Regions from separate parts of the Cohnella sp. GCM10027633 genome, predicted to be linked through region 2. Evidence: riboswitches for the same ligand, from Rfam matches in the RefSeq annotation. Region 2 holds a riboswitch; each other region holds the start of a gene.
What was found. A riboswitch is a leader RNA that binds a small molecule or an ion and turns the genes downstream of it on or off. The one in region 2 is predicted to bind cyclic di-AMP.
Positions count from the first base shown of each region.

Region 1: another riboswitch for cyclic di-AMP. It lies ahead of ACFQZG_RS17120 (APC family permease); the one in region 2 lies ahead of ACFQZG_RS19995 (hypothetical protein).
Region 3: another riboswitch for cyclic di-AMP. It lies ahead of ACFQZG_RS26915 (3D domain-containing protein); the one in region 2 lies ahead of ACFQZG_RS19995 (hypothetical protein).
Region 4: another riboswitch for cyclic di-AMP. It lies ahead of ACFQZG_RS25420 (resuscitation-promoting factor); the one in region 2 lies ahead of ACFQZG_RS19995 (hypothetical protein).

Region 1 covers NZ_JBHTGV010000007.1:89,677-95,133, reverse strand. Annotated here, with positions in the region: gene ACFQZG_RS17135 (hypothetical protein) at 1-426, opposite strand, end outside; gene ACFQZG_RS17130 (class I SAM-dependent methyltransferase) at 443-1,234, opposite strand; gene ACFQZG_RS17125 (heme-degrading domain-containing protein) at 1,642-2,103, opposite strand; gene ACFQZG_RS17120 (APC family permease) at 2,154-3,977, opposite strand; cyclic di-AMP (ydaO/yuaA leader) riboswitch at 4,082-4,260, opposite strand; gene ACFQZG_RS17115 (allophanate hydrolase-related protein) at 4,572-4,967, opposite strand; gene ACFQZG_RS17110 (allophanate hydrolase) at 4,981-5,457, opposite strand, start outside.
Region 2 covers NZ_JBHTGV010000010.1:59,932-65,388, forward strand. Annotated here, with positions in the region: gene kdpA (potassium-transporting ATPase subunit KdpA) at 1-777, opposite strand, end outside; gene ACFQZG_RS19990 (potassium-transporting ATPase subunit F) at 815-892, opposite strand; gene ACFQZG_RS19995 (hypothetical protein) at 1,023-1,436, opposite strand; cyclic di-AMP (ydaO/yuaA leader) riboswitch at 1,551-1,727, opposite strand; cyclic di-AMP (ydaO/yuaA leader) riboswitch at 1,822-2,021, opposite strand; gene ACFQZG_RS20000 (hypothetical protein) at 2,455-2,832, shown strand; gene ACFQZG_RS20005 (peptidylprolyl isomerase) at 2,914-3,654, shown strand; gene ACFQZG_RS20010 (Npt1/Npt2 family nucleotide transporter) at 4,043-5,457, opposite strand, start outside.
Region 3 covers NZ_JBHTGV010000022.1:31,751-37,207, reverse strand. Annotated here, with positions in the region: gene ACFQZG_RS26930 (TrkH family potassium uptake protein) at 1-159, shown strand, start outside; gene ACFQZG_RS26925 (potassium channel family protein) at 171-833, shown strand; gene ACFQZG_RS26920 (polysaccharide deacetylase family protein) at 913-1,728, shown strand; gene ACFQZG_RS26915 (3D domain-containing protein) at 1,738-2,376, opposite strand; cyclic di-AMP (ydaO/yuaA leader) riboswitch at 2,386-2,596, opposite strand; gene ACFQZG_RS26910 (LysR family transcriptional regulator) at 2,693-3,583, opposite strand; gene ACFQZG_RS26905 (succinate dehydrogenase cytochrome b558 subunit) at 3,783-4,451, shown strand; gene sdhA (succinate dehydrogenase flavoprotein subunit) at 4,512-5,457, shown strand, end outside.
Region 4 covers NZ_JBHTGV010000018.1:74,837-80,293, forward strand. Annotated here, with positions in the region: gene rsmA (16S rRNA (adenine(1518)-N(6)/adenine(1519)-N(6))-dimethyltransferase RsmA) at 1-169, opposite strand, end outside; gene rnmV (ribonuclease M5) at 314-865, opposite strand; gene ACFQZG_RS25420 (resuscitation-promoting factor) at 1,017-2,171, opposite strand; cyclic di-AMP (ydaO/yuaA leader) riboswitch at 2,431-2,651, opposite strand; gene ACFQZG_RS25425 (TatD family hydrolase) at 2,833-3,606, opposite strand; gene ACFQZG_RS25430 (HD domain-containing protein) at 3,629-4,921, opposite strand; gene ACFQZG_RS25435 (AbrB/MazE/SpoVT family DNA-binding domain-containing protein) at 5,253-5,457, shown strand, end outside.

The DNA.
Region 1 (5,457 bases), on a different contig from region 2:
TTTAAAAATAGGATATTTGGATACATTTTCTGAGATAAAGCAAATCTTATCAAATGATTCTAATAATCCACTTTGAGACGTAGTAACTATTGATGATCTATCGAAATCAACAACATCATTTGCAACAAAAACATTAGCGATAAAAATTTCAAAATCTTCATGACTCGCGCATAGAAACTCCACACAATGACCTATCAGAGGAGTAAGAACTTCTACTACTCTCGAAGAGAACACTGGAATACCTGAAGCCAAATAAAAGTAATCGGTATTGTTACCTTTTTTATAAGACTCTAACGTTATCGAGTTCCACCAACTCTTCATCCGGTTACCCATAAAATTGTTTACAATTAATTCAAAATCATTTGTATTCTGACTAGATTTTAGCGTTATCCTCTTTTCTTTCGGTGTTATCTTCCATACTTTCATCTCTATCCCTCTCAAATTAGAATTGAGCCGTCGCTTGAACCATATAGTAAAACCCAGTCGTTCTTATCCCTTGCCCGCTGGCGTGCTTCTCGAATTGCGAGACGATCCCCTCGTAACACGTTTCCTTCACATATGACGCATAAGCGTCGCTCTGCCCGAACGTTACGAGTGCCATGATATCCTCCGGCGTCGGAATCCAGACGATCTCCTTCAGCCTCGTAATCGAGACTCCCGACAACCCGCTAGTCCCCAAGCGCTCTTCGATGCGATCCAACACCGGCGTCCCCGCCGCGGCCGGACTGAAAAGTCCCGGGAACGCCTCGCCTAGCTCGCCTGCTTCTCCATTGCCGTCTCCCGGATGAAGCATGATCAGCCTGCCGCCGGGACGGACGACGCGATTGCCTTCCGCGTACCAGCTCCCCGGCCCCTTCTTCGTATAAGCCAGATCGAACGTATCGTCGGCGAACGGCAGTCCGTTATGCGTATCCCCTACGACGAATTGGACGTTCGAGGGCCGCTCCAAGTTCGCTGTCGCAATGAACCCCTTCGTCATGTCGAACCCGACGACTTCGTCCGCCTGCTCCGCCCACCGCTTCGTATAATCGCCGTGTCCGCAACCGACGTCGAGGATACGTCCTCCGTCGATCGCCGCCGTCAACATCGCCGTGAGCACGCTCTCGGCAGAGATGCCATCCACGATAGATCGCCACGGATACTCGTACCGACCCGTCTTGGCCGCCAATTGGTCGCACCAGGGCCTGCTCTGTCCGCTCAGATGATCCGGATGCTTCGTTACGTCTGGAAACATGCTTGGCAATCGCTCCTTCGATTCGTTCGGATGAGTGCTGAGAAGGAGATTTTACCAATTAGTCCGAATGCTGACCAGCGTGCGCAAGCGATTTCCACATCTCGTAGTTGCATAATGTACAGCTACAATCGCCTGTCGATGCACGCTCCAGACCATTAGTTGCATTTCATGCAGCTAGTTTCACGAATTTCGCTAACGTTCGTCCGATTTGCCCAATCTAAGTGTACAAAATGCAACTAACTACGCCATTCGGCGTCAAGCGCCGAAATTAGATGTACATTTTACACCTTGCCTGAAAATAATGCCGCCGCGCCGGGGTTCCAGCCGTAAACAGCCGCAACCACCAGCCATATGAACAAGAGCCGCCCGCCCCCGCGACGACCGCGGACAACGGACAGCTCCCTATTTTATCGCGCCAACAACCGTCTAATCCCCTCGACCGCGTACCAGTGGTCCTCCTCGCCGGTCAACCCGGTGACGGTCACGGTGCCGACTTTTCCTCGACCCTTCACGAGAATCGGGAAGCACCCGCCCTCGGCTTGGTACTCCTCCGACGACAACCCCGAAGCTTCCTTGAACGTCGTCCCCTCGGCCTTGTACTTCTCTCCGATATAGAGCGAGCTGTGGCCGAAACGGTTCACGACGTTCTTCTTCGCGTTGATCCAATAGATGTTGCCCTCGTTCGTCCCCGCCATGTAGTGCGTGTACAGCGGATGCGCATCGTTCTCGATGTGGACCGCGATGCCCTTGCCGAGCTCCTTCGCCAGCCCGACGATCAAGCTGCCTAGCGCCAACGCTTCGTCATTCGCGAACGATTCGAATTGCAGTTCCTTTTCTTGCTTCAATAACGTATCCAACAGTTCGCTCATGCTCCGATATCCCTTCCTTCGTTACGTCCTATGCGTTGTATGATAACACGTTACTTCTTCAGATGGTAAGGAACCGTGGTCACGATAACGTCCTTGCGATACAGCAAATACGCGCGAAGCATGAAGCTGGTCTGGTTGTGCAGAATGTTGTGCCAGCCTTTCTTCGGAATGAACTGCGGAATGACGACCGTCACCTGATAGTTCGATTCGCCCGCCTTGCGCTGCACCGTGTCGATGAACTTGCTCAGCGGCTGGATGATGCTCCGGTAATGGGAATGCAGCGTCACGAGACGGATCTCGGGCCGCCACTTGCTCCACTTCTCCTCGAACAGCGCCTCGTCCTCCCGCTCGAACGGAATGTAGACGGCGATAATCTGGTCGGGCTTGAGCGACTGCGCGTAGTTCACCGAATGCTCGACGACGTGCGTGATGCCCGATACCGGCAGGATGATCACGTTGCCCTCGATCGGAACGTTCGGTTCGCAAGTCGTCAGGCGCAGTTGGTCGCCAACGGCCTCATAGTGCTTCTTGATCCGGTAGAAAATAAAGATGATAAGCGGCATGAACACGAGCGCCGGCCACACCTGCCCGAATTTCGTGACGAAGAACATCATCGTGACGGTGAAGCAGATGATCGCGCCGACAGTATTGACCGCGAGCTTCGCCGCCCAGCCCGGCGGCTTCTCGCGGAGCCACTTGCGCATCATGCCGAGCTGCGCGAGGGTGAACGGAATGAATACGCCAACTGCGTACAGGGGAATGAGCCGCTCCGTGTGAGCCTCGAAGGCGACGATCAGCACGATCGACAGCACGCCGAGGCTGATGATGCCGTTCGAGTAGCCGAGCCGGTCGCCGCGGACGGTGAACATGCGCGGAATGAACTTATCCTTCGCCAGGTTGACCGCGAGCAGCGGGAACGCGGAGTAGCCGGTGTTCGCCGCGAGGATGAGGATGAGCGCCGTCGTGCCTTGAATGAAGAAGTACATGAAGTGGCGGCCGAACGTCGACTCCGCGATTTGCGACACGACGGTCACTTCGGCTCTCGGCGATACGCCGTAGTAGTAGGCCAGCACGACGATGCCGGAGAACAGAATCGCCAGCAGCGCGCCCATCGCGATCAGCGTCTTCGCCGCGTTGTTCGGCTCCGGCGACTTGAAGTTCGGAATCGCGTTCGAGATCGCCTCGACCCCCGTCAGCGCCGAGCTGCCCGAGGCGAACGCCTTCAAGAGCAGGAACAAGGTGACGCCCGCGACCGGCGTGCCGACGGACGTATACAGATCCGCCGACACGTCGCCGGTCGTGATCTTATAGATGCCCGCGCCGATCAGTATGAACAGCGCCAGTACGAACAAATAGACAGGATAAGCGAGAATCGAAGCGGACTCCGTCACCCCGCGCAAATTCAAGATCGTAATGAACACGACGAATACAACCGCGATGACGACCGAATAGCCGTGCAGACTCGGGAAGGCCGACGTGATCGCGTCCGTGCCCGCCGAGACGCTGACCGCCACGGTCAGCACGTAATCGACGAGCAGAGAGCCGCCCGAGACGAGCCCCGCGAACATGCCGAGGTTCTCCTTCGAGACGACGTACGCGCCGCCGCCGTGAGGATACGCGAAGATCACTTGCCGGTAGGAGAGAATCAGCGCCAGCAGCAGGATCAGCACGCCGATCGCGATCGGCACGGAGTACCACATCGCCGCCGCTCCGATGGCGAACAGGACGATCAGAATTTGCTCCGGCCCGTAGGCGACCGACGACAACGCGTCCGACGACAGAATCGCCAGCGCCTTCGTCTTGATCAGCTTCTGCTCTCCGAGTTCGTTCGATTTCAGAGGACGCCCGATTAACAATCTTTTGATGGAATACATGCCTTGCACCGCCAAGTCTGCAGAATGAAGTTAGGATACCCGTAAAAGACCGCAACAAAAAAGACCGCGGAGGGGTACCCCGCGGCCTTTGAATGGCCGAAGATTGCTCTCCTCTAAGACGCTTACGAGGTTAGCTGTCGGATTCGGGCGTATAGAGTCGCCCTACGAGCTCGGCCGGTCGGCCTCCCTCGATTCACCCCGCGCGGCAAGCCTTCCGGCCCGTCGCAACTTGCACTTGGTTCCCCCGCTCTCCGGTTGCCCGGAAACTCAGCGTATCGCGTTCTATTCGGTTGATGGAACGTTATGATCATAGTCCTGTCGCTTGCGGTTGTAAAACGCGATTTTCGGACCAAATCGGGTATATGGGCGGCGAATCCGGCATGAATGCGCATTCATTGCGGCTACTCATTGCCGGGCATCTCGAACTTGCGCCATGCGCGATCATGCTTCGTATGAGCGACTTGCAAGCATCTACTTGATAAAAATACCTGCGAACGCGGTGACGATCGTCTATTATGCATCTAAAAAGCGCCAACTTGGGCTAAAAAGGCACCCGGAGTTTCCGGGTGCCTGTATGATTATGGGCGTTGCGGCTTAATTCTCGGTTAACTTTTTCCAGCCGCCCAAGCCCGTAATGTCCTCGATGCCGGGCAGGTCGGCGGCATAGCCTTCGCAGATGAACCCGGGCACCTCCGTGCCGTCTGCGAGCTCCACCTTGCCGATGCCGAGCGGACCGGGAATCAAGGCGACGAACGAGCCGAACGCCGCCATCGGCAGCTCCCACACCTCAAGCGCGATCGCCCCGCCGCCCTGCGGCAGCTTGATCAAGCCCGGCTTCGCCGGCGTCGTCGGCAGCTTCAGCATGAGATACTTCGGAGCGGTCGTCGTCTCGCGGACGAACGAGCCCCCCCTCTCCAGCAATTGCTTCTCGAGCGGATAGCCTCGCATATGCAAGCCGCATACGGCCACTAACGTCGTCTCCTGGGACATAAGCACCTCTCCTTTAATTGTTCTGGATGGCGAGCGCGGCGCCGCGGACGAGGTCCTCGCGCTCCGCCGCCGCGAACAGCGTAATGCCGAACGGCAGATCGTCGGCCGCATCGACGGCAGGCAGAGCGATCGCGCACATGTCGAGCAGATTGCAATGGTTCGTATATCGGCCCATGTCGCGGTTCGTCGCGACGGGATCTTGCCGCACCTGCTCCCGTGTCCACGTGCCGCCCGCCGTCGGCAGGACGAGCACCGCGTCCTTCAGCCGCTTGCGCGCCTCGAGCTTATATTCCTGCAGCTTGTGCATCGCTTGGAACAACGATGCCGCAGTATGCCGCTCGTCCGCGCCGGAACGGAGAATACGCTCGGTCACCGGCAGCACGGCGCCCGGATGCGCCTCGACGAACGCGCCGAGTCCCGCCCAACGCTCCGCGACCCAGGGGCCTTCGTACAATACCGATGCCGCTTCGCCGTATTGCGAGATATCGAC
Region 2 (5,457 bases):
CATCGACAGAATCTCGACGACGTTCGTCAGCGCGTTCGGATTCTCGAACGGGTGCGCCGAGTTGACGCCGAAGAAGCCGCCGCCGTTCGTGCCTAGATGCTTGATCGATTCGAGCGCGGCGACCGGCCCGATCGCGATGTGCTGCGTAACGCCTTCGAGCGTCGTGACGGTTAACGTCGGATCGAGCGTCTGCGGCACTTGCAAGGCGACGAGCAGCAGCGTGACGAGCACGGCCGCCGGAAGGAAGATCCGGACGTGCGCCTTGACGAAATCCTCGAAGAAGTTGCCGATCGTCGTTCCCTTGCTCGTGATGCCGCGCACGAAAGCGATGGCTACCGAGAAGCCGGAAGCGGCCGACGTGAACATCATCATCATGATGACGGCCATCTGCGAGAAGTAGGACAAGCCGCTCTCCCCGCTGTAATGCTGCAAGTTGGTGTTCGTAATGAAGCTGATGATCGTGTTGAACGACAGCGTCTCTTCCATGTTGCCGATGTCGTTCGGGTTGAACGGCAAGATCTTCTGCAGCCGCAGCATCGCGTACCCGATAGCCACCAATACGATGTTCGTTAACAGGAAGCTTAGCGCGTATTTTTTCCAATTCATGCCGTTGCGGTTGTGCAGTCCCATGAGTCGATAGATGAACCGCTCGGCAGATCCGAAGATCTTGTCCGTCCGGTTCGGCTCGTTGGAGAACACGTGATATACATACGTCCCAAGCGGTTTCACAAGCAGCAACAACACCGCCAAGACGATAACGATCTGCATGATGCCCATTGACGTCCCTCCTGCATTTTCGGCTCGCCAAGCCTGCTTAGAATTTCTCCGGATTCACTAAGGCGTAGATTAAATAGAGGAAAATAAACACGGTGAAGATCGAGACGACGATCATCGGTTGCCTCCTCCTTCGTCGATTACCCGGCCGCACCAATGCATGAAGCCGTAGAATAGACCGAATAGGCCGGCTAGCATAAGAACCATATACACGTCGAGCATGGGCGAATGCCTCCTTCTTCGTTACGTTATCTCGCGAGCAAATCGTCGGTAATGAGAAAAGCGTAGTCCTGCGCTTGGCTATGAATCACGTAGTCGACGCCCATCGTCTTGTAGACGTTGCGGGGGTTGTGGCTTCCCGTAATGACGTATATCGATCTGCCGGTCCAACTCCGGCATATTTGCACGTATCTGCAGCACAGCGTCACGCTCGTCTCGAACAAGTACACCCGCCCGATATCAATCGGGGGGATGATCCAGGATTGCTCCTTGGTCGTATTTACCACTATAATGTGCTCCGCTCCGAGCGAACTTACGCGCTCGTGTTCCTCGGGATTGTTCACGATCGCCGCGAACGGAATCTTCCTCTGCTGAAGCAGCTTCATGAACCGCTCGCCCGCGATATTCGGGGCCGATACCAACACGACGTCCCGTCCGGCCATTCTCGTTCATCTCCTCTTCTTCTCTTGGAAGAAGGCAACAAAAAAGAAGCCGCGAGAAGAGAGTCTTCTCGTGGCTTCCCGGCATGGCCAAATAAACCTCGCCCGTCACGATCCGTTGCCTCTCTCGGTACGCTTGCGAGGTTAGCTGCCGGATTCGGGCTTGAGAGTTGCCCTACCCAGAGCCGGCTAAGGCCCCGGGATTCACCCCATGGACGCGCGCCCGTCTCTCCCGGGCACGCTCCGTTGGTTCCCCCGCTTCCCGACGCATCGGGAATTCAGCGATTCATGGCATAACAAAGACCGCTAAGAAATAAGCATGCATGCTTACCCTGCGGCCGACACGGTCACAGTTCATCATCCTCTCTCCATTTGAGGCATCCGGTCTTAACGGACGCATCGGCGCTTACGAGGTTAGCTGTCGGATTCGGGCCGTGAGAGTAGCCCTACCGTCGGAGGCCGCATCCTAGGCGCGGCTGCCGACGGATTCACCCCGGACGGCGCTTCTCCCGGCTCTCACACCGGAACGGCGCCATCGTTGGTTCCCCCGTTTTCCGTGCGGACACGGAAACTCAGCGATTACGAATGGAACGATATTCAATTGACTGAATCGAATATTACGCTTGCCCCCGATGTTTGTAAAGGAATGACAGGTAGGGTTTAAGCGCCGCATTCCGGCAAGCCGCGCAGTTGTACCGTTTACAATCGCAGTGACCTCTACAGATCTCTCTCCGGCTCTCTCTTTCTCCGTTTCTCGTAAAAAGCATGCTTGCCTATCGCTCCTCGATTCCGGCAGCGGAACGCTTAAATTCGGAATCGCGAGCCAGAGAGAGCATACCCCGCCCGTTCGCGTGAACCGATCGCAATAGGTGCCGCAAACCCGGTTAAATCGGTTGAATTTCATCGAAAAAGCGCGCAATAGGAGACGATTATCGTTTGGCGACTTACCTCGCGCGGCGTTATATTGAGAGCTATCGATCGAGGCACGCCTGTTGGCGTAAGCAGAGGAGCGGATGGAACGGTGGACGACGCGGACGGTTATCGCATTACCGGAATCGAATTTCTGCAATTCGAGGGTCGAGGGGATACGGACAGGTACGGCGTGCTCCGGCTGTGCGCCGGCGGACGTTGCGGATACGCGCGCTGCGAGCTTCCCGGACGCGGGCATCGCTTCGATATCGTCGGGTGGTCGTCGTTCCTGCTCGACTTCCGCCGCCCGGCAATCGGGGAGGCCCGCCTCATCGCGGACGCCAGGCGCGCTTGCTGGGGCAGCGTCAAGGCGGAGCTGGTGATCGAGGCGTGCCGCGATCTCTCGCGGCGCATTCGCGGCGACCGGGAGGCGTTGCCCGAGCCCGTCCTCGCGCTTGACGAGTGCCAGTCTTACTTCGAGGTGCTATAAGGGCGAGGCGAAAACTGGAATCGACACGCGAGGACATGGTATGATACGGAAAGTAAACGTGCATGCAAGGGGGAACCGAAGTTGATCGCGGCAAGAAAATGGACAAGCTTCGCCATCCTCGCGCTCGTCGTCCTGCTCATCGCGGCAGGCTGCGGCAAACGCGAGACGGCCGACCCGAACGCCGTTCAAGGCGGCGGGAACGGCTACGACGCGACGGCGACGGCATCGCAACCGGCATCAACCGAACCAGCACCAACCAATACCGAGGAGGCGGACGCCACGAGTACCGTAGACACATCCGGCAACATCCCGATCGTAACGATCGAAATGGACAGCGGTAAAATCATCAAAGTAGAGCTGTATCCGAAAGTCGCTCCGAACACCGTCAACAACTTCATCTCGCTCGTACAGAAAGGCTTCTACGACGGGACGATTTTCCACCGCGTCATCCCCGACTTCATGATTCAGGGCGGCGACCCGGACGGCACCGGCATGGGCGGTCCCGACTACGGCATTAAGGGCGAGTTCTCGCAGAACGGCTTCAAGAACGACCTGAAGCACACGAAGGGCGTTCTCTCGATGGCGCGTTCGGGCAACCCGAACTCCGCGGGATCCCAGTTCTTCCTCATGGTCGCGGACGCTCCGCACCTGGACGGCGCTTACGCGGCGTTCGGCAAAGTGACGGAAGGCCAAGACGTCGCGGACGAGATCGTCAGCGTGCCGACGGGCTCGCAGAACCGTCCGAAGACGCCTCCGGTCATGGCGAAGGTTACGGTGGAACTGAACGGCTACGAGGCTGCAGAGCCTGAAGTGATCAAGTAAGACGCGCTTGCGCGCGACGGCGGGGCCCTACGGGGCTTCGCCGTTTTTGTGTTGCGAGCGGACTAGGGACAGTCGGCGCGGGATGGAGGCGTGCTGGCGTGGGACAGTCGGCGCGGACACAGGGGGCGCTATTGTGCGGATATCGGCACTATTGGAGGCGGCAGCGGACACAGTAGCCGTTATTCGTCGAAAGTATCGCGATATCGCCCGCTAAGCTAGCGAATAAGGTCCTCTCCGTCCGCGGAGTCCGCCATTTCGCCGCTTTCCCTATGAATAAGGTCGCTACAGTCCGGTTGGCCGGCAAAATCGAAGAACGGCGCTCGCCCCCGGAAGTTCATTCCGAGGCGCAAGCGCCGTTCTTCGTTCTACATTCGTCGTACTCCCGTCATTACCCCAATTCCCGCAGCCGATCCGCGAGAACCTTCATCATGCCCTTCAACGCGTCGATCTGCTGGAAGCAGATCGCGTACACGTGCTGGCGACCCAGCTTGAGCAGCACGGCGCGTTCGACCGCCGTGCAGTCGGCCGAGCGCGGTCCGCTGTCGATGATCGCCATCTCGCCGAAGTATTGGCCGACGCCGAGCGTCGCCAGCTTCTCCGGCCCCCGATGCACTTGGATGCTTCCCTCGATAATGCCGAACATCGAGTCTCCGTGCTCGTCCATCCGGCAGATCGCCTCGCCGGGCGCATAGACGACCTCTTCGACTTGGTTCGCGAGCCGGACGAAATCGTCCTGGGACAGGTGGGCAAACAGCTCGATCTTCTGCAGGACGAGCACCCGGCGCAGGATGACTTGGTTCGTGATCTCCGCGTTCGGATCGGCCGCCGATGCAGGCGCGGACGCTGGCGCAGGTGCAGGCGCAGATGCAGGCACAGGTGCAGGTACTGGCGCATCCGCAGCAGGCGCCGATACGGATTCGCCTCGCTGCTCCGCCGGAGCCTCGGCCGCTTCGCTCGCCGCGGCGGCTTCCGCCGTCGCCGCCGTCGCCTCCGCGGTCGCGTGCCGCTGGCGCTCCATCATCGCCGTCCGCAGCTTGCGGGACAGCCGCTTCATCATCTCGATCGACAGCTCCGTCCGGTCGAACAGCGCCTCGTAGAAGTCCGCGGAGCTTAACCGCAGCAGGCGGGCGTCGGTTACCGCGCGAACCGTCGCCGTCCGAACCCTTCGCGTCAATACCGCCGTCTCGCCGATATGGTCGCCGGGACCGCGCTCATCGAGCAACTCGTCTCCCTTATAGATGCCCGCCTTCCCTTCCCGGACGAGGAACAGCGCGTCGCCCGGGTCTCCTTCGTTGAACACGCCTTGGCCGGCGGTTACGTCGATCGTCTGCAGGAAGTCGACGAGCGGCAGCAGGTCCTTGCCCTTGAAGCCTTCGAACAACGTCGACTTCCGCAGCATCTGAAGCCGGGTCATCCGCTCGCGCAGCGCGTCTCCTTCGGCCTCGTCGACGAACGGAAGCCCTCGACGGCCGGAATGGTCCGCCTCCGTTCCGATGGCGGAGAAGCGGATCGCTTCGCGGAGCATCTCGTCGCCATGGTCGTAGAGCCAGATCAACTGCTCCTTCTTCACCGTCTTCTCCGATTCGCCGGTCGCGCTCCGAGGCGCCAGCATCCACTTCGTCAGCTCGGTCCGAAGATCGCCCTGCAGCAGCTGGTCCATGACCTCGGCCGCGTTGGCTTGTCTTCTCGCGTCGCCTTCCGACCAGCCGAGATACACCGCGTCGATCGTATGCGCGTCGTGGACGAGACCCAGCAAGCCGAAAGCCCTGCGCATCATCGAATCGCGCGCTTGCTCCGCCGCTT
Region 3 (5,457 bases), on a different contig from region 2:
ATGGGGTTGACGGGGGATTTGACGTTACCGGGCAAGCTAACCATTATTATGCTGATGTTCGTCGGCAGGCTCGGGCCGCTCACGTTGACCTATGCGTTGGCGCCGAAGCCGGAGCGAGCGAGGTTCCGTCATGCGGAAGGTAAAATCATAATCGGGTAGGAGCAACGCACATGAGACTTAATCAATTCGTCATTATCGGCTTAGGCCGCTTCGGTTCGAGCATCGGCCGCGAGCTCATCCAATTAGGCTACGAGGTGCTCGGCGTCGACCGCGACGAAGAGACGGTCCAAGAGCTGTCGAACGTGCTGACGCACGTCGTCGTGGCGGACGCGACGGAGGAAGAGGTGCTCCGTTCGATCGGGGCCCGCAACTTCGACTGCGGCGTCGTCGCGATCGGCGACGACATCCAGGCAAGCATCCTCGCGACGATTCTGCTGAAGGAGCTCGGAGTCAAGAAGGTCGTCGCCAAGGCGGTGTCCGACTTGCACGGACGCGTGCTGGAGCGGATGGGCGTCGATCGCGTCATCTATCCGGAGCGGGACATGGGCGTTCGCGTGGCGCACCAGCTCGTGTCGCCGAACCTGCTCGATTACATCGAACTATCCAAGCAATACACGATCGCGGAGCTTGCCGTGCCGCAATGCCTGTCGGGCAAGTCGCTCGACGACGTCAATCCGAGAGGACGGTTCGGCTGCAGCATCGTGGCGATCAATAAGCCGAAGGGCATCATTATCGCTCCGGTCGCGAAGGACGTGCTCGCGGAGAAAGACGTCATGGTCGTCATCGGGACGAACCAGCAGATCGAACAATTCCAGGAGTCGATCAACCGATAGACGATCGATTGCACGGGTATGAAATCATTGCCACTCGCTCAGGATATAGGGAGACGAACGGTCCCGGGAGGGTGGCGCAATGACAGGTAGGGGTAGAAGAATCGCGGTGATGGTGCTGGCGGGCACCGTCGCCTTTTTAAGTTTCGCGGGGCTTGCGCGCAGGGCGGAAGCCGTCCCGCCGGGCATTCAGTGGACGGAGCTCGAGCGCCGATTCGAAGGGGTGTTCGTGCTGTCCGCGTCCCGGGAAGTCCGGAAGGTGGCGTTGACGTTCGACGATGTTCCGGATCCGAGATTCACGGGGCAAGTGCTCGACGTCTTGAAAAAGAAGCGTGTGAAGGCGACCTTCTTCGCGATGGGCACGCGCAGCCAGAAGCATCCCGATCTGCTGCGGCGCATTCAACGGGAAGGGCATGACGTGGGCAACCATTCTTACAGCCATCCGGACTTCTCCAAGCTTCCGCTCGATAAGGTCAAGTCGCAGATTACCCGCGCGGAGACGGTCATCTCGGGCATCATCGGCTACCGGCCGAAGCTCGTGCGGCCGCCTTACGGCGAAATCATGCCCGAGCAGCTCGAATGGGCGAAGGCGCAAGGGTACACGGTCGTGAACTGGGACGTCGATTCGGCGGACTGGCGGCAATTGACGGCCGACGAGGTATTCCGCAACGTGACGAAGGCGGTGCGTCCGGGATCGGTGATCCTGATGCACGCGGGCGGCGGGGAAGGGCAAAGCTTGGCGGGGACGGTCAAGGCGCTTCCGCGCATCATCGATTGGCTGCGGGAGCACCATTACGAGCCGGTCGCGTTGACCGAGCTGCTCGGCATTCCGGCCGAGCGGACGAACGAAGGCTCCCTGAAGCAAATGTTGAATTTGCCTCCGGGAGCCTCGGAATAACCGTAACCGTTATTTCAGGATATACACCTTCACGTTCTGAACGCCGAAGCCGGACACGAACGAGCGGGAACCGGGCACGAAGATGTCGATGCGATTGCCTTTGATCGCTCCGCCTTTGTCCGTCGCGGTGCCGACCATGCCGCCGACGGGCAAGCCGTTAAAGTCGTAGCCCGTAATATACAGCTTCGAGCCGAACGGGATGACGGACGGATCGACCGCGATCGTTCCGAGCTTAAGCGCGTCGCCGAAGTAGTCGACGGGGCCCCAAGGGCCGTTCTCTTCCGCGGAAGCGGAGTAAGCGGTCGCCTTGATGTCGAGCACTTTCGAGAAGGCGAGCGATCGGCCCGCCGTCGTCGTGATCGATTGCGCCGTTACGGACGGCTCTTCGGCGGACTTCGCCGATACCGTTCCGTCTCCCGGAATCGCGAGCCTCAAGCCGGCGTATACGTTCTGCGGATCTATGTTCGGGTTGGCATCCAGCAACTGCCGGACCGGAATATCGTAATACTGGGACAGTTTCCAGAACGTCGTCGTGTCTGATGCGACGTGCGACGTTGCCGCGTGAGCGGTCAACGCGGGGACGAGCAGGGCGCCGCCCAGTACGAGCGACGCCGCGCGGGCGGCGAGTTTCTTCCTTGCGTCTTTCATCAATGCGTTGCCTCCTAAGATCTAGGGCCGGCGAGGTTAGCTGTCGGGTTCGGATTGGGAGATCAACCCTACGAGACGTCGAGCGGCACGATTGCCATTCCATACGATACGATTCACCCCGAGTAAGTCCGAACGGAACCAAGCGGTCATGCGATCGTTCCGTCCTCGCGTACTTTACTTCTTTTTCCCCCGCACCTGGCGGTTTAGGCCCGTTTTTTATTCTTGTAGAGGTTAACACAGCAGGCGGGCGGTTGGAACCGGCAAATCCCGGTAATCGGCGTCGAAGCCGCGCCGGGACTGCATTCGCCGATTTCGCTCAACGCTTGAAATAAGCGGTCATTTCCTCGATCAAGTATCGCGTGGCCGGCGCGATCCAGGCGGGATCGCCGTGGATGATCGAGGTCGTTCGCTTCGTCGCCTCCAGCTCGGGAATGCGGACGAGATACAAGTCGTTGTCTTCCAGCAGTTGCTCGCGCAAGTACGACTTCGGCAGCAACGTCCCTGCCCGGCAAGCGGACTGCAGGCGAATGATCGCTTCGAACGAGTCGATCTCCATCCGCACGTCCGGTTGGACCTTGTACTTGCGGAACAGCTCGTCCGTATGCGTGCGATACCAAGTGCCCGGCGCGAACAGAATCATCGGCAATCCGTTCAGGTCGTTCATCGCCAGCTGCGTTCTCTCTAATATATAGTGCGTTCTTGGGAGCACGAGTATGAGATGATCTTCAAATAAGGGTAAACTTGTAATGGCCGGATCGATGACGGCGGATCCGACGAGGCCGAAGTCGACTTTGCGTTCCTTCACGAGCGTCACGATCTCGTGCGATTTGCCCGTGATCGCCTTGATCTCGAGCTGAGGATGTTTCTCCGTCATCGCGGTAATCAACTCGGGCAGCGTCGTCTGGAGGGTGGTCAGGCTGGCCCCGATCGTCGCTACGGGCGACTCGGCGGACTTAAAGGCGTTCAGCTTCTGCAGGTAACCGCCGTGGAACCGGCGCAGCTCCAGCGCGAATTCGTAGGTGAGCTGTCCGGCGGGGGTAAGCTCCAGCCGCTTGCCGATGCGGCGGAACAGCGTGACCTCGAGCTCTGCCTCCAGCTTGGCGATCCGCCGGGATAGCGCGGGCTGGGAGACGTTAAGGCGTTCCGCGGCTTTGTTCAGGCTCGTTTGTTCCACGACCGTCGCGAATATTCGCATGTCCTCAAGCATTATCCGATGCTCCTTCGTTGTCGAATCGTCGTTCGATATGCGCATTCGTTATAAGTTATAATAAAAAATAAGCAGTTCCATTATAAGCGAAAATAGAGTAACCTTAAAGGCGGTGACGTCTGGTGACGAATGGGTGAACATCCATAATTCCGTCTCCGGACGACAAACGCACGGGTCACGAAAGGAGAAGTATACGGACATGAAAGGGAATTCTTACTTACCGCGCAAGCTACACTCCTTGCTCGGCGTCATCCCGCTCGGCTTGTTCTTGGTCGAGCACGCGTTGACGAACTACTCCGCATATGAAGAAGGACCGCAGGGGTTTAAAGACAGCATCGATTTCCTGCATGGCATGCCATTGCTGTTCTTCCTGGAGCTGTTCATCATCTGGCTGCCGATTCTGTTCCACGGGGTATACGGACTGTATATGGCGTTCCAATCCGACTTGAACATGGGCCGGTTCAGCTACTCGCGCAACTGGGCGTTCGCGCTGCAGCGCATTACCGGGGTCATCACGTTCATCTTCGTCGCGTGGCACGTCTATACGACGAGACTTCAAGTGACGTTCGGCAACACGACGTACGATGAACTGGGCTCGCACATGCACGACATCGTAAGCGATCCGGTCGTCTTTACCATCTACATTATCGCGGTAATCGCGGCAACGTTCCACTTCGCGAACGGCATCTGGGCGTTCCTGGTCAGCTGGGGCATTACGGTAGGTCCGCGCGCTCAGAAAGTATCCGCGAACATCTGCATGGTCATTTTCGTCATCGTGGCGGTCATGTTCCTGCTGTCGCTCTTCGCTTTCCGCGGAGACGAGTTCGATGCGGCGGCTGCAACGATCGCGTCCGTAACGGCAGGGTAATCATACGCATCGATAGACGGTTCGGCCGAGGCAGAACCGGATAGGGAGGAAGAACACGTAATGGCTACAGGCAAAGTGATAGTCGTAGGCGGCGGTCTCGCCGGTCTCATGGCAACGATAAAAGCGGCCGAAGCGGGCATGCGCGTCGATCTGTTCTCGCTCGTGCCCGTCAAGCGCTCGCACTCGGTGTGCGCGCAAGGCGGCATTAACGGCGCGGTTAATACGAAGGGCGAGGGCGACTCTCCGTGGGAGCACTTCGACGATACGGTATACGGGGGCGACTTCCTCGCCAACCAACCGCCGGTCAAGGCGATGTGCGAAGCGGCGCCGGGCATCATCCACTTGATGGACCGGATGGGCGTTATGTTCAGCCGCACGCCGGAAGGCTTGCTGGACTTCCGCCGGTTCGGCGGCACGCAATACCACCGCACGGCGTTCGCGGGCGCGACGACGGGCCAACAGCTGCTGTACGCGTTGGACGAGCAAGTTCGCCGTTGGGAAGCGGCCGGTCTCGTGCATAAGTTCGAGCACTGGGAGTTCACGGGAGCGGTGCTCGACGACGACGGCGTCTGCCGCGGCATTTCGGCGCAAGACCTGCGCACGATGGAGTCGGTTACGTTCCGCGGCGACGCGGTCATCTTGGCGACGGGCGGTCCCGGCATTATTTTCGGCAAGACGACGAACTCGGTCATCAATACGGGCACGGCAGCCAGCGCGGTGTACCAACAAGGCGTCTACTACGCGAACGGCGAGTTCATCCAGATTCACCCGACGGCGATTCCGGGCGACGACAAGAACCGCCTCATGAGCGAATCCGCTCGCGGCGAAGGCGGACGGATCTGGACGTACAAGGACGGCAAGCCTTGGTACTTCCTCGAAGAGAAGTATCCGGCGTACGGCAATCTCGTGCCGCGGGATATCGCGACTCGCGAGATCTTCGACGTCTGCGTCAACCAGAAGCTCGGCATCAACGGCGAGAACCGCGTCTACCTCGACTTGTCGCATA
Region 4 (5,457 bases), on a different contig from region 2:
AGCCGATGCCCGGTCCGACCTCCAGCGCGCCGCGCGTCTTGTCGAGACCGGCGGCGTCGATGATTCGGTCGAGCACGGACAGATCGATGAGGAAGTTCTGGCCGAGGCTCTTCTTGAAGGTGAAACGATGCTTGCGGATAATTTCCTTCGTTCGCGAAGAAGTCGCGATATCGTTCGCCTGGACGGCGGACCCGCTTGCGCCGGAACTGCCTTTCGGCGTTCCGCCGCCCGCGTTCGGCTTCGCCGTTTTGCCCGCCGCCTTATTGTACGGTTTGTACGGCGGCTTCGAATTGTTCGGTTTGTTCAATGGGTTCTACAGCCCTTCCCGCTCCAGCTGTTCCAACGCGCCGGCGAATTCCTCGCGCGTGATGCGGAACATGAGACATCTTTTGTGAAATTGTTTGCCGTTGGCATAGCCGATGCCGAGCAGCTCGCCCATACGCTCCCTACGGCGCGCGGAAGACGCGTGAACGATCAACCCCGCATCCAGCAGGTCGCTCCACTCGATCTCCTCCGAGGCGCCAGAGGCGCTCTCAGGGCCGCGCACGCGCTCGATCGCCCTGCGGATCGCCTCGTCGGTCGCGTGCTCCACGCCAAGTCCTCGGGCGCTTCTCGCCTCGTCCTTCGTCAGGAACGCGTGCTTGCACCCGGGAACGCGCTCGGCGACGATCTTGCGTATGCGTTCCCCCGGGGCGTCCGGATCGGTGAGGATGATGACGCCCCTGCGCTCGTACGCCAGCTCGATGCGCCTTAGCACGTCTTCGCCGATCGCCGAACCGCCCGTCTCGATCGTATCGGCGCCGATCGCCCGTCTTACCGCCGTCGTATCGTCCTTGCCCTCTACGACAATGATCTCTTGAAACATGCTTCGCCATTCCGCCTTTGCCGTTCTCGTCCCGGCGGCATCGCACCGCCGCCCTTATGTATCGTATAACACAAATCGGGAAGAAGCGCCAATGACGCCTCTTCCCGATTGGTTCCGCGAGCGTGCCGCGATGAACGTCCGCGCGCCCGGATTAACTGAGCGACGGTTTCACCGGACCGATCACGTAGACCGTATAGCCTCTCTTCGTGCCGAACCGGTCGGCAAGCTTATCGCTGTCGTAATAGACATCGATCTTCTTGCCTTTGACCGCGCCGCCCGTATCTTCCGCGCGACGGAAGCCGATGCCCTCGATGTACACCCACCAACCGATCGGGATGACCTTCGGGTCCACGGCGATCGTACGTCCTTCCTGAACGGTCGCGCCGGACGACGTCACGCCGTAACCTTCGTCGCCCTTGCGCTTGCCCGTCGACTCGAAGCCGGCGGAATACGCCGTCAGCGTCACGTTGCTCAGCATGCGCTTGACCTTCACGGACTTGCCGTTCAGCTTCACCGTCTTCGCTTCGGAAGCCGACGGCTTGCCGTTATACGCAAGCGTCTTGACCTCCGGTTTCTTCGTGCCGATGGCCACGACCTGCTGGACGGCCGGCTTGGAGACAGTCTTCTCCACTACCTTCTCCGTCACGAGCTTGCCGTCCTCGTACACTTTCGCCGTGCGAACGACGACTTGTCCTTGTTGGCCCGTCTTGACGACTTTCTTCTTGCCTTCCGCGAGGTTCGCGTTCTTCTGCTCGACGACCTCGAAGGCGACCGCGTGCGACGTCTCCACGACTTCCGTGCGGACGCGCTTAATGACGACGTTCACTCCGTCTGTCAGTGGCGCATTCAGTGCGGGCGTAACTTTGTCTTCCGTGCCCAGCGCGACGTTCAGCTCTTCTATAGCATCCCCGACCGTATCGGCCGCCGTATGCTTGATCGCTTCTTTGCCGTCCGCCGTAACCGTAATGCTCTTCGCGCGATCGATGACGATCGTGCTGCCTTCTTCCAATCGCCCCGTCGTCAAGGACAGACGATCGTATGGACCGACCCGAATTCGATGCTCTTGCAGAACGTCCTGTATATCGGAGTTCCGCGTTTGGATGACTGTCGTCAATCCGTTGTCTACGATGGAAATGTTTTTGGCCGCCGCCGGTTGCAGCAACGACACGAACATGATGAGGATTGCGAATGCGAGAATTGCGCCGAGCAGGACGATGCGCAATTGCTCCGGTTTCCATCGCAGCAGTGCGATAAGCTTGCCGGTCGGTCGTGGATCATGGGTTTCCAGAACAGGAACTTCCCCCATTTTCTCGTTCCTCCTTCATAGCCCCGCCGTCGACTGTGATGCATTGACTGTTGTCTGACGCGACTATCCGTTGTGATAACGACACGTGCGAGATGCCTTGCGGCCGGACTCTTCGCAGCGCCGCCTTGCTCCAAATCTAAGGTCGTTCGTACCCGGTACAACCGTTCATGAACCTTTTGTTCAACACAAAAAGCCACTGACAGAGGACCTGTTCGTGGCTTCCGCTTCATGAATAAAGGGAATGGGGCAGCACGAGGTTGACCTCTCTCTATTACGCTTACGAGGTTAGCTGTCGGGTTCGGACGAAGAGAGTCGCCCTATCCGCTCGGCACGATCCTGCGAAGCTTCAGCTGGAAGCCGCCTGATCGACCTTGCGAAATTCACCCCAAGATTGCTCGGACCGCATTGGACGAATGATGCCACGTCGTCGCCGCGTCGGGTCCCCCGCTCTCCGATTCGGAGATTAAGCGTTACTTGGAAAAGGGATGCCATATTCAAACTTCTGCTCTAGATGATACCTTCTACCTACTTCGTGTGTAAAGAAGGGGCAAAGGACGTATTTGGCCGTATTTTCGTGAATTGTACGGTAAAAACCGCAATTAGCGAGGCAAAAAACAGTTTTTTCTACGCGCTGATCGTTTTTTCTTCGATTGTAACCGTTTTATCTCGGTAGACTCAAACAGCGACGTGCGTTCTCGCTCGTAATAATGGCGATTTCTTCCAAATTAAGCCCTTTAATCTCAGCCGCCGTCTCGGCGACGAGACGCACGTAAGCGGATTCGTTCCGCTGCCCGCGATGAGGGTGCGGCGTTAAATACGGAGCGTCCGTCTCGACCAATAATCGGTCCATCGGAACGTTCGCGAGCACCTCTTTAGGCACCCTCGCGTTCTTGAAAGTGACCGGTCCCCCGAACGAAATATAGAAGTTCATATCGAGGCACAGCTTGGCCATTTCCCAGCTGCCGGAGAAGCAATGCATGATGCCGCCGACCTCGGAAGCGTTCTCCTCGCGCAGAATGCGAACGATATCCTCGTGGGCGTCGCGGTTGTGAATGACGATGGGCTTGTTCAGCTTGCGGGCGAGCCGGATCTGTTCGCGGAACACCGTATGCTGGAGCTCCTTGGGCGACGTGTCCCAGTAATAATCGAGACCGATCTCCCCGATCGCGACGACCTTCGGATTCGCGCACAGCGATTCGATCCAAGCGAGATCTTCTTCCAGCCGCATGTCGATCGCGTCCGTGGGGTGCCAGCCCACCGCGGCGTAGATGAACGGATACCGCTCGGTCAGCTTCATCGTCGAAGGAATGGTGTCCCGATTGAAGCCGATATTGACGATCGTGTCGATTCCCGCCGCTTGCGCGCGCGCGATCATCTCTTCTCGATCGTTGTCGAATTTCGGGGAGTCTAAGTGCGCATGGGTGTCGATAAGCATGTCGGAAGTTGTCTCCCTTCTATTATATAGTGAGCTTGCTAATAGTTTCCGAGCTCAGCTTGGATATGTGTTTCTGTACTTCGTCGGCAGGGTAATAGATATAATATTTGCCTTGGTGGATGCCCGCGATCGAACGGATGATATCGGACTTCACGGATATCTCCGTCAGTTGCTCCCGATCGTCCAGGAGCAGGATCGGAAGCTTCCCGCGGCTGCCCGGCAGCAATTCCGGCTTATAGATATCGTAAGGCGAATCGTACGGCGTATCGACTTCCAGGTGATAGTCGGGATTCAGGCCGATCTCGCGCCACTCCTCCCTCAGCTCCGATAACCATGCTTCGTCCTTATGCTCGAACGGCGTGTACTTGTACAGCTGCCTATCCAGGAATCGACGACATAAATTCGACAGCAACCCGTCCGCCTCGCGCGTCCATTGTCCGAATGCCGTCTGCGCCATCGCTTCGTCGAGCTGCAGATAATCCGACAGCGTTAGCGTTCCTTCTAATAATTGCGCGATCGGCGGAAGCATGAATCCGAACGCGTAGCCTTCCCGCTTCAGTTCGCTGGCCCTTCGGAAAATTTGCCTCAGCACGATCTCCGAGCTGCGCGTAACGGGATGGAAGTACACTTGCCAGTACATTTGATATCGGGACATGAGATAGTCTTCCACCGCGTGCATGCCGCTCTCTTTGACGACGATCTTTCCTTTATAAGGACGCAGCACGCGGAGAATGCGATCGAGATCGAAGGTACCGTAGTTGACGCCAGTGAAGTACGCGTCGCGCAGAAGGTAATCCATCCGGTCGGCGTCCATCTGGCTCGAGACGAGGCTGACGACGATCGGCTTGTCGTAGGTTTTGCGAATGACGGCCGCGACCTGCTGCGGGAAATCTTCGGACACTTCCCGCAGCACGCGATTCACTTCGGTATCCCCTAATAGGATCTCGCACGTCCACTCCTCGTGATGCGTATGGAACACTTCTTCGAGCGAGTGGGAGAAGGGACCGTGGCCGATATCGTGCAGCAGCGACGCGCATAGGCTGAGCAATCGCTCTTCTCTCGGCCAGTCGGTATAACCGTTGCGTTCGAATTGCGATATGATCTTGCGCGTAATCTCGTAGACGCCGAGCGAATGCGAGAATCTGCTGTGCTCCGCGCCGTGGAAGGTCAGATAGGACGTACCGAGCTGACGGATTCTTCTAAGGCGTTGGAACTCGCGCGTGTTGATCAGCTTCCAAATCGTCATGTCCTGCACGTAGATGGCGGAGTGTACCGGATCCTTGAATACTTTCTCTTCCTCGAGCTTTGCCAGCATCGCATTCACCTCGACAAATCAGATTATTCGACAAACGTGAGGGATAAAATCGATTTTTGTCGAATTAAGTCGAATTTCAATTCCCTATTCACTTTCATCGATTTTTAAGCGGCCGTTCGTAATTCTGCCTTATATTATAAGATTATCATTAGAAAAACCTCAATTTTAGGCCGCTTCTAGGTTGACTTTTTTGGGAATGGTTGGTACTATAGAGATCGGAAAACAGAGAACTTTGTCGAATGTTTTGTCGAATACTGGCGACCAGGACAAACTCTGGACAATAGGTCCATTATGCAATATCATTCTAACCTTTAGAGAGGGGTAATTCCAAATGATGAAATCCACGGGTATCGTCCGTAAAGTCGATGAGCTAGGCCGGGTGGTTATTCCGATCGAACTTCGTCGTACGCTGGGCATCGGAGAGAAAGACGCGCTTGAGATTTACGTAGACGGAGAGCGCATCATGCTGAAGAAATACGAGCCTGCATGCATCTTCTGCGGCAACGCGGAGAACGTTACTTACTTCAAAGGTAAAA